DNA from 3 places in the Pseudovibrio sp. FO-BEG1 genome. Region 2 is predicted to be linked to each of the others. Evidence: riboswitches for the same ligand, from Rfam matches in the RefSeq annotation. Region 2 holds a riboswitch; each other region holds the start of a gene.
What was found. A riboswitch is a leader RNA that binds a small molecule or an ion and turns the genes downstream of it on or off. The one in region 2 is predicted to bind thiamine pyrophosphate.

Region 1: linked by a shared signal. The riboswitch ahead of thiB (thiamine ABC transporter substrate binding subunit) and the one ahead of PSE_RS22655 (ABC transporter permease) in region 2 are both predicted to bind thiamine pyrophosphate.
Region 3: linked by a shared signal. The riboswitch ahead of PSE_RS20190 (hydroxyethylthiazole kinase) and the one ahead of PSE_RS22655 (ABC transporter permease) in region 2 are both predicted to bind thiamine pyrophosphate.

Annotation. Positions count from the first base shown of each region.
Region 1 covers NC_016642.1:2,019,818-2,023,093, reverse strand. The annotation lists gene PSE_RS09235 (thiamine/thiamine pyrophosphate ABC transporter permease ThiP) at 1-732, opposite strand, end outside; gene thiB (thiamine ABC transporter substrate binding subunit) at 708-1,700, opposite strand; TPP riboswitch at 1,722-1,828, opposite strand; gene katG (catalase/peroxidase HPI) at 1,941-3,276, opposite strand, start outside.
Region 2 covers NC_016642.1:5,041,208-5,044,483, forward strand. The annotation lists gene PSE_RS22645 (adenylate/guanylate cyclase domain-containing protein) at 1-114, shown strand, start outside; gene PSE_RS22650 (ABC transporter substrate-binding protein) at 187-1,125, opposite strand; gene PSE_RS22655 (ABC transporter permease) at 1,152-1,862, opposite strand; TPP riboswitch at 2,034-2,142, opposite strand; gene PSE_RS22665 (hypothetical protein) at 2,273-3,276, opposite strand, start outside.
Region 3 covers NC_016642.1:4,484,383-4,487,658, reverse strand. The annotation lists gene PSE_RS20200 (xanthine dehydrogenase family protein molybdopterin-binding subunit) at 1-1,224, shown strand, start outside; gene PSE_RS20195 (Lrp/AsnC ligand binding domain-containing protein) at 1,295-1,531, opposite strand; TPP riboswitch at 1,741-1,849, shown strand; gene PSE_RS20190 (hydroxyethylthiazole kinase) at 1,889-2,644, shown strand; gene thiD (bifunctional hydroxymethylpyrimidine kinase/phosphomethylpyrimidine kinase) at 2,644-3,276, shown strand, end outside.

The DNA of each region.
Region 1 (3,276 bases), 2.5 Mb from region 2:
CGCCAATTGCAGGGCAGAGAGAAGTGCTGCACGTCCAAGGTCAAAATCATAGGTAAAGGCCTGATAAATCGCCAGCTCAATTGTTGTCGCGCGGGGACCGCCACCAAGGGTGAGTGCAACGGCGAAACTGGTGAGGCAAATGGCAAAAATTACGGCTAGTGCGCCGGGCAAAATGCGTTTGAGCATGGGAAGCTCGATCAGGCGGAACAAAGACCAGCCGTCGCATCCCAGCTGAGCCGCAAGGCGAAAACGCTCCGACGGTATCTCTTGCCACCCCTGCAATATGAGGCGGGTTGCCAATGGCAGGTTGAAGAACACATGAGCCAGCACAACACCGTGCAGGCCATAAATGCGGATGGGAGACGCGCCGAAGTAAACCAGTACATCTGAAATCCAACCGGAACGTCCAAAAACCTGCAGTAGACCAAGAATGGCGACAATAACCGGAAGGATAAACGGGGCGCCAAGCAAGGCGATCAACAAGCTGCGCCCCTTAAACCGGCGGCGTGCCAGCGCGCGTGCAACAGGCACCGCCAACCCTACGCTGATCACGGCTGAAAGCACGGCTTGTGTGAGCGTAAACTTAAGTGCCGCCCAGTCTGACAAAGAAAAACCATGCCCGGCTTCAGCACGCAGTGCAACAGCAGCCAGCGTGCCAAGAATGAGTGCCGCGACGAGCAATGCCGCGGCAACTCCGGGAAGCGAGCTTACTGGCTGAGTGCTTCGAGCCATTCCGGCAGAGCCTCACGTCGTGCAGCAACTGCATCTTCAGGTGCAAGCAGCAAAGCCTTTTCAGGTGTTTGCAAGGTTTCGAAACCTGCTGGAAGACCACTTGCAGGTGTAACTGCCGGATACATCCAGTTGGTTGTTGGAATGATGCTCTGGAAAGCGTCAGAAACTATGAAGTTCAGGAACTTGTCTGCCAGTTCCGGCTGATCGGTGCCAGCAAGTTTCGCTGCCACTTCCACCTGCATGTAATGGCCTTCATCAAACGCAGCCGTGGTTTTGCTGTCATCTTCCTCAGCAATCAGGTGATAAGCCGGAGATGTGGTGTAGCTGAGCACCATGTCCGCTTCCCCATCAAGGAAAAGGCCATAGGCTTCAGACCAACCTTTGGTAACAGTCACGATATTATCGGAAAGCCCTGCCCAGATATCCGCAGCTTCATCGCTATAAGCAGACTTTACCCAAAGCAGCAGACCAAGGCCTGGGGTGGAAGAGCGTGGATCCTGAATGAGGATCTTTGTGTCGCTCTCGGCCAGCTCACGGAAACTGGAAGGAACCGTTGCGCCCTTCTTATACACGAATGCGAAATAGCCCCAGTCGTAAGGCACAAAGGTCTCATCTGCCCAATCGACCGGCAGTGTGTAGTTTGCTTCAACTGAATGCGGTGCAAACAGACCCGTCTTCTTGGCTGTCTCAATCAGATTGGTATCTAGCCCCAGAACAACATCAGCATCGGTGTTGTTGCCTTCAAGACGAAGACGGGAAAGCAGCGCGGCACCATCTTCAACACCAACAAGGTTCAGGTCACATTCGCAGATTGCTTCAAATGCTTCTTCCACTTTAGGGCCAGGGCCCCAGTCAGAAACGAAGCTGTCATAGGTATAAACGGTGAGTTCTGGCTTCTCAGTAGCCATTGCCGATGTTGCAGTGAGTAATCCCGCAGCAATTAACAGATGTTTCAAGTCATCCTCCATTGCGGCGAGAGGGCAAGGATGGATGAAACCGGTACCCTTCCCTCCGCCGGTTCTAGCCGGTTCAGGTTCAACGGGTTCGCCAATCTGGCATCTCAGCACGACAAAAGCGCGCACCCCGAGGTCAAGCGGTTCTTAACTGGAAAAGAAGAGCAGCGCAACCGGATATACCTGAGGGACGAAAAGCACCTCAATGAAGTTGCGAAAAAGCCCGGGCAGTCTCCTGCCCAGGCTGAGGTTCATTTATGCAGTCAGGTCGAAGCGGTCGGCGTTCATGACCTTGGTCCATGTTGTCACGAAGTCGCGGACGAACTTTTCGTGGTTGTCGTCCTGGGCGTACACTTCAGCGTAAGCACGCAGGATGGAGTTGGAACCAAACACAAGGTCGGCACTGGTTGCAGTCCACTTAGGCTTGCCAGATTTCCGGTCACGGATCTCATAGGTACCATCCTTGAGCGGATGCCAGCTGTTGTCCATGTCGGTCAGGTTGACGAAGAAATCTGTGGTCAGCTGGCCTTCACGATCCGTGAAGACACCGTGCTTTGATCCACCGTAGTTAGCACCAAGAACGCGCAAGCCGCCAACGAGCGCAGTCATTTCCCAGCCGGTGAGGCGGAGGAGCTGTGCGCGATCCAGCATCATTTCTTCTGGGCTCACAGCATATTCTTGCTTCTGCCAGTTGCGGAAGCCATCAGAAATAGGCTCCAACACAGAGAAGGATGTTGCGTCTGTCATTTCATCCGTTGCATCACCGCGGCCCGGTGCGAATGGAACATCCACGTTAAAGCCAGCTGCCTTGATGGCATTTTCAACGCCGACGTTCCCTGCCAGAACGATCACGTCTGCAACTGAGGCCCCTGTCTCTGCTGCAATTGGTTCGAGCACCGCCAGCACTTTCGCAAGCCGATCCGGCTCATTACCAACCCAGTCCTTTTGCGGAGCAAGCCGGATGCGAGCACCGTTGGCGCCACCGCGCATGTCAGAGCCACGATAGGTTCGTGCACTGTCCCAAGCCGTTTTGATCAGGTCTTCATTGCTCAAGCCGCTTGCTGAAATTTTGGCTTTCACCGCAGCAACATCATAGTTTGTGTTGCCCGCTGGAACCGGATCCTGCCAGATGAGGTCTTCTTTCGGCACATCCGGGCCAAGATAGTTTGCTCTCGGTCCCATATCGCGGTGGGTCAGCTTGAACCAGGCCCGTGCAAAGGTATCCCTGAAGTACTCAGGATCTGCCATGAACTTCTGGCAGTACTCGTTGTAGATCGGGTCAACCTTCATCGCCATGTCTGCATCAGTCATGATTGGGTTATGGCGAACGGATGGGTCTGTTGGATCGACAGGTTTGTCTTCTTCCTTGATGGAGACAGGTTCCCATTGCCAGGCTCCGGCAGGGGATTTGACCTGATGCCATTCATGACCGAACAGCATATCGAAGAAACCCATATCGAATGTGGTTGGGTGTGTTGTCCACGCCCCTTCAATGCCAGAAGTAAAGGCATTTGTTGCCTTGCCGTCCTGACCAGGGTTGGACCAGCCAAGTCCCTGCTCATCCAGACCGGCAGCTTCCGGCGCTACACCG
Region 2 (3,276 bases):
GACGAATGCAAAGCCCTCTCTGACGGCGAGTACAACGCCATCTATGCGGCTTTTGAGAAGTACATCCTCAGCGATCTGGCGCAGCACGAAGCGGTGAAGGATGCAGCGCAATAACGGCATTTGGCCTACAAATAAAAAGAGCCCCCGAAACTCGGAGGCTCAGAAAATGGTTTAGACCTATAACGGTTAGCGCAGTTCAACCGCGTAGGTTTCCACTGGAGGCGCTGTTTTAATGAGCCCCTGCTCAATCAGGAAGTTCGCGAAGCGCTCATAGCGACCGATATCCAAAGCTGCCGGACGGCTCGCAAAACGTGGCAGAGTATCTGCCCAGGCGCGCTTGTTCAGCTCATCATCAAGGTTCGGATAGACCTCAAGGAAGCTCTTCCAGGAGTCCTGAGGATTGTTCAGCAGATAAACAGTTGCCGCTTCAATTGCGCTGATGAACTTCTTCAGGCGTGGATCATCCAGCTTGTCCTTGTGAGCAACATAGATCAGCTCATCATAAACCGGCACACCATTTTCTTCCGGATAGAACGCACGACCTTTCGCGCCTTCAATTTCCATCTGGTTTAGCTCAAAGTTACGGTAACCACCAATCACCGCATCAACCTGTCCCGCCATCAAGGAAGGAGACAGCGAGAAGTTCACGTTGATCAGCTCAACATCATCAGAACTCAGGCCAGCATTGGAGAGCATCTTGCCCAGCATGGCACTTTCAAAGCCGGACGTGGAGTAGCCGATGCGCTTGCCCTTGAGGTCTGCAATCTCCTTGATCGGCCCATCTTCCAGCACGATCAGCGTGTTCAGCGGCGTGGAAACCAACGTGCCGATGCGCATAAGCGGCATGCCTTCATCGATCTGCGGATGCAGCGTCTGCTGATAGGAGATTGCAATATCCCCCTGCCCGGCAGCAACCAACTTTGGTGGCATGGAAGGATCAGCCGGTTCAATCAGCTCAACATCAAGCCCTTCCTTCTCAAAGAAGCCCCGTGCCTTCGCAACCACAATCGGAGCATGGTCCGGGTTCGCAAACCAATCGAGCAGCACAGTCAGCTTGTCCGCAGCCTGCACCTGAAGAGTGCTCGCAAGCATCGCTGCACCAAACAGCATACCTAGTTTTTTCATAAGGTTACGTCCTCATACTCTGAGATCTAGATCTCTTTCTGCCAATAGATCATCCGAGAAGTGGCGAACTCAACAACTGCCCTCAGGCTCAACACCATCACCGCAAGCAAGATCAGCGCTGCAAACATGGTCGCTGTTTGCATGCGTGCGTTGGATTGCAACATGATGAAAGCCAGCCCTCCCTTAGCACCAACCCATTCTCCAACCACCGCACCAATCGGCGCGAACACCGCCGCAATCCGCATGCCTGATGCCAGAGACGGCATCGCAGCAGGAATGCGGATGTAACGGAGCATTTGCCAGCGATTAAGGCCATGCAGCTTACCAAGGTCAAGCAAGGACTGATCCGTCCTCCGTAACCCGTCAAAAAACGTTGAGGTCACGGAAAAGAAGATCACAATCACAGCCATCACCACCTTGGACGCAAGCCCAAAGCCGAACCACAGCACCAGAAGCGGTGCAATCGCAAACACAGGAAGAGATTGAGTAGCTGCAATCGGAGGCAGCAGAAACAGGCGCACCCGGCGAGACATCGACAGCAAGATAGCAAGCGAAGCCCCGGCACTCACACCAAAGAGAAAGCCGAGAACGGTCTCATAGGCGGTAATGCCTGCATGATGCAGCAGGAAAGCACCCTGATTGAGAAAAGCGGTAAACACCGCCGCCGGACCTGGCAATAGAAACGGAGGAAACTCTCCAATCCGAACCACAATTTCCCAAATGGCGACAAACAGCAAAATCCCGAAAAGACTTCGCAGAATTCGTATTAAAGCTCGCTTCAGCATGTCATTTCCCAACAATGGTATTGGGCATCACAAACAGGCGGAAGAACGGAGCTCAGATTGGCTCTCTGGGAATTTTCGACACAGGACCTCCAACTACAAACTGCAGATATGGAGATCCGGGAAGAATGGCTCAGGTCCCGTCCCTTCGCCGGCATTACCCGGATCAGGTTCAAAGGGTTTAGCTCGTGGCAATCTCAGCTTTTCGTCAAGAAAAGCACCCCTCGGAATGGCAAGGACCATGCGCGTTTCTACGGGAGTTTGCAAGCAGATTTTCTGAGGCCGGGGGACAACGCCATGAAAAAAGGCCCCAGCTCCAACAGAGCCAAGGCCTTCTAAAATCGATCTAACTTGCTGAAATCAGCTCACTTCCAGCTCTTGATTGCCTGAGCGACAACCTTGTTGCCAGTTGTACCTTTTTCAAAGGTCAGCATTGCGCGGCGGCCGCTGTTATACAGCAGCGGAACATCAATCCATTCACGCTCAGCAAGACGCTGCAGGTTCTTTGCCTTCTCTTCATTGCTGTCAGAAAGAGCAATCCAGAAGAGTGTGTCAGAAACCTTTACAGCAGCCCCATCCAACGGATCACCAGCTTCGGATTCAGTCTTCTTCAGGATCAGGCCAGGCACTTTCTCAACGCCCTTGCCGTCAAACCCTTCCGGGAAGATGAAGTTCAATTCCAGCAGATGGCTCGCTGGCAGGGACTGGTCGCTGTTCGGCTTCAGCGTCATCTCAACAGAGAGATTTCGCGATGGAAGCGTCGCAACAGCTTTGATGACGGAGGTTCCATTGACCTCATCCAGCGTCCAGACCACGTTACCGCGAGAAGCAGAACCAGCTGCACCCGGTGTCAAAGCTTCTTCATAAAGAATGCTCTGCTGTGCCACTGGAGAAATCTCGGACTCGGTGCCGATGGTCTCTGCCGGTGGAACTGAGTTCGTCTCGACACCCGCTGTCTGCGGCTCAGGCTCCTTAGCCGGCAGCACCTGAGGTGCAGCACTATCATCAGTGGATGCGGAAGGTGCCGGATCAACACTGCGAACCACAGTTGGTGCAGGTGCACTTTCTGCTGGTGCCGCGCTGGAAGAGTTCCGGGTAATCCGTGTTGTCGTCACCGGTGTTGCATCTGGAGAAACTTTAGCTCCTTCATCAGATGGCAACAAACGATCAGTGTTCTTCTTAGGCGCACGTTCAGGCTGAACCCGAAGTGGTTCATCTTCACCTGTTGGTGCGCTCTCTGGCTCTCCGGTCTCGCTGGTTTCAGCTGGCAGGATCAGAGAGAGAATGGCCTCGCGCTGGCTGTAAACGCCTGCAGTCACACCCAGAATGATCAGGATGATAACAATCATGCCGACAATGCCGGATGTAT
Region 3 (3,276 bases), 560 kb from region 2:
GGCGTATACACCAATACGGTGCCAGTGGATGCCTTCCGCGGGGCTGGGCGTCCTGAGGCGCTTTATCTGATGGAACGGCTCGCTGATAAGGCTGCGCATGAGATGGGTATGGATCCGGCGGAGTTTCGCCGTAAGAGCTTTATCCCCGATGACGCCTTACCTTATACAACAGCGCTCGGACGCATGTATGATACTGGTTCCTTCGGTGCTCATCTGACCAAGGCTTTGGACGAGATCCATTACGGTACTTTTGCGGAGCGAGAAGCGGAGAGCAAGGCCAAGGGCCTATACCGCGGTATTGGCTTGTCGACCTATGTGGAGGCCTGTGCCTTTGCGGGTGGTGAAGAGGCCAAGCTTGAGCTGAACAAGAACGGCAGTGTGACATTGCTGATTGGAACTCAGAGTAACGGTCAGGGCCATGCGACAGCTTATGGTCAGGTGATTGCCGAGTATCTTGGTTTGCAGCTTGATCAGGTTGAGATGGTGCAGGGGGACACGGATCGTGTGGCGACCGGTGGTGGCACTGGTGGATCCCGATCGATCCCGATTGGATTGCCTTCTGTGAAAGCAGCCTCTGAGACGCTGGTTAAAAAGATCAAGGAAATCGCCAGTGAGAAGCTGGAGGTTGGTGCTGCAGATCTGACGCTTGAAGACGGGCAGGTGCGTGTGGTCGGAACTGACCAGCAGATCAGCCTTGCTGATGTGGCGGGATCTCAGCCAGATACCTTGAGCGCTGCGGAAAAAGTCATGCAGGATGAATGTACTTATCCGAATGGCACGCATGTGTGTGAAGTGGAGATTGATCCAGAAACCGGGAAGACGGACGTGGTCAACTATGTGATCGTGGATGACTTCGGTGTCACAGTGAATCCGATGCTACTTGCCGGTCAGGTGCATGGCGGTGCGGGGCAGGCGATCTCTCAGGCGCTGTGTGAGAACACGGTTTATGATGAAACCGGACAGCTGCTGTCAGCATCCTTCATGGACTATCATGTTGCGCGCGCTGATGATTTGCCGAGTTTCGACTTCTCGACAAGCAACGTTCCTTCCACGACAAATGCGATGGGTATTAAAGGGGCTGGTGAGGCTGGTTCTATTGGGGCAGCGCCTGCGGTGATGAATGCTGTGCAGTATGCGCTGCGCAAGAATGCTGGGGTTGAGCATATAGATATGCCCGCGACGCCGGTTGCTGTGTGGAGCGCTATTCAGGATGCTCAGGGCTGAGCGAAACAATTAGCAGACATTGAAACGAGATTGTGCAGGCGGGCTGGTGTCCCGCCTGTTTTCGTAGGTATCAGAATGCTTTGAAGGTAATGATGGTTCTGGTGTCCTGGATGCCTTCGAAGACTTGTACCTTGTTTGCTACGAAGTGTCCGATGTCTTCATCGTCGTTGATGTAGAACTTGGCCAGCAGATCGAAATCCCCGGAAGTGGAGTAGATCTCGGAGGCAACTTCCGCGTCTGCGATGGCGTTGGCAACCTGATAGGTTTTTCCGAGCTGGCATTTGATCTGTACAAAGAACGGAATCATTAATCTGCTATCCTTCTGTCCCGTAAGCCTGTTTTGTCTTTCCGGGTGCGCTCAAAATTGAGTTTGCGTTGTTTTGTGAGCATTTTGCGTTGAAGCTGCGTTTTTTTGCAAGCTTTTGCGTTTTTTAAGCGAAATCTACCCCCAGTTGCCTATTGTCGCGGTCTCTCGTTTCCACTTGCAGTTCGCTTGTGGGTTTGCTAGCAAAAAATTCTAACCAATGGGGGTGCTCGGTAGTGACTGCCGGGCTGAGAGGCGGAAGGCCAACTCCTAGAACCTGATCCGGGTCGTGCCGGCGGAGGGAATTGGGATGAGTACCAAGGTAATCGTTCCCGCCGTAATCAATAGGGAGCGAAACAAATGTCCTACAAAGCTGAAGATCTCTGGCAAGTGTTTGAGAACCTGCGTGAGCGTGGTGTGCGGGTTCATTGTCTGACGAACTCTGTTGCGCAGAGCATTACCGCGAACATTATGTTGGCCTGTAACATTGTACCGTCAATGACAGCCGCTCATGATGAAATTCCTGCATTTGTTGAAGGTGTCGACGGGTTGCTGGTCAACCTTGGGACGCTGGATGGAAAGCGTCGGCATGGGATCCGGTTGGGGCTGGAGAATGCTGCGAAGAAATCTATCCCCGTGGTGCTGGACCCGGTTAAAGTGGATCGTACTGACATTCGCATGGAGTTTGCGAAGGACATTTTGCAGGACAACATCTCCATCCTGAAAGCGAACATGACCGAGAGCGCCGGGCTGAGTGGGGCGGTTCGTGAGGACACGCTGCTTGCGCGCACCGGAAATGAAGACGCCGTGTTTGGCCGGGAGGCAACCTACACCATCGGCAATGGCCATGCCTACATGGACAAGGTGACTGGCATTGGCTGTGCATTGGGGGGAGTACTGGCGGGTTTTGCTGCTGTTGAGCCGGATCAGGAACTTGCCGTGGTTGCGGCGCTGGCTGTCTATGGTGTATGCGGCGAGATTGCCGCAGAGCAGGCAAATGGGCCGGGAAGCTTCACTCCAGCTTTCATCGATACCCTCTATGGCTTGAAGGCTGACCAATTCAACGAGCGCCTCAAGCTCGAAACAATGAATAATAAAGGTGGGGTATTGGCCTAATGAGTGCGATTGCAGTCACAATTGCGGGCTCGGATTCAGGCGGTGGTGCTGGCGTTCAGGCAGACCTGAAAGCCTTTTCGGCTCGCGGTGTTTATGGGGCCAGTGTGATCACTGCGCTGACGGCCCAGAACACCAAAGGTGTGACAGCCATTCATGATGTGCCGCCAGCATTCGTGGCGGACCAGATGGATGCTGTTTTCTCTGATCTGAAGGTGGATGCCGTGAAAATCGGCATGCTTTCACAGCCAGAGATTATCGATGTTATTGCCACAAAGCTGGCGGAATATGATGTTAAGCGCGTCATCCTTGACCCGGTGATGGTTGCAACTTCTGGTGATGTTCTGTTGCAAACCTCCGCTGTTTCGGTCCTGAAGCAGAAGCTGTTTCCTATGGCGGCGTTGATTACGCCGAATATGCAGGAAGCGGCCTTTTTGCTGGATCAGCCGGTGGCCGGATCCCGTGAAGACATGCATAGCCAAGCTTTGCTTCTGCTGGACATGGGTGCGAACGGGGTTCTGCTGAAAGGCGGACATGGATCTGATGATACCTGTGATGATCTCTTCCTCTCCCGCGATGTGGAGAGGTGGTACACGGCGCCAAGACATGAAACGCAGAACACACATGGGACTGGC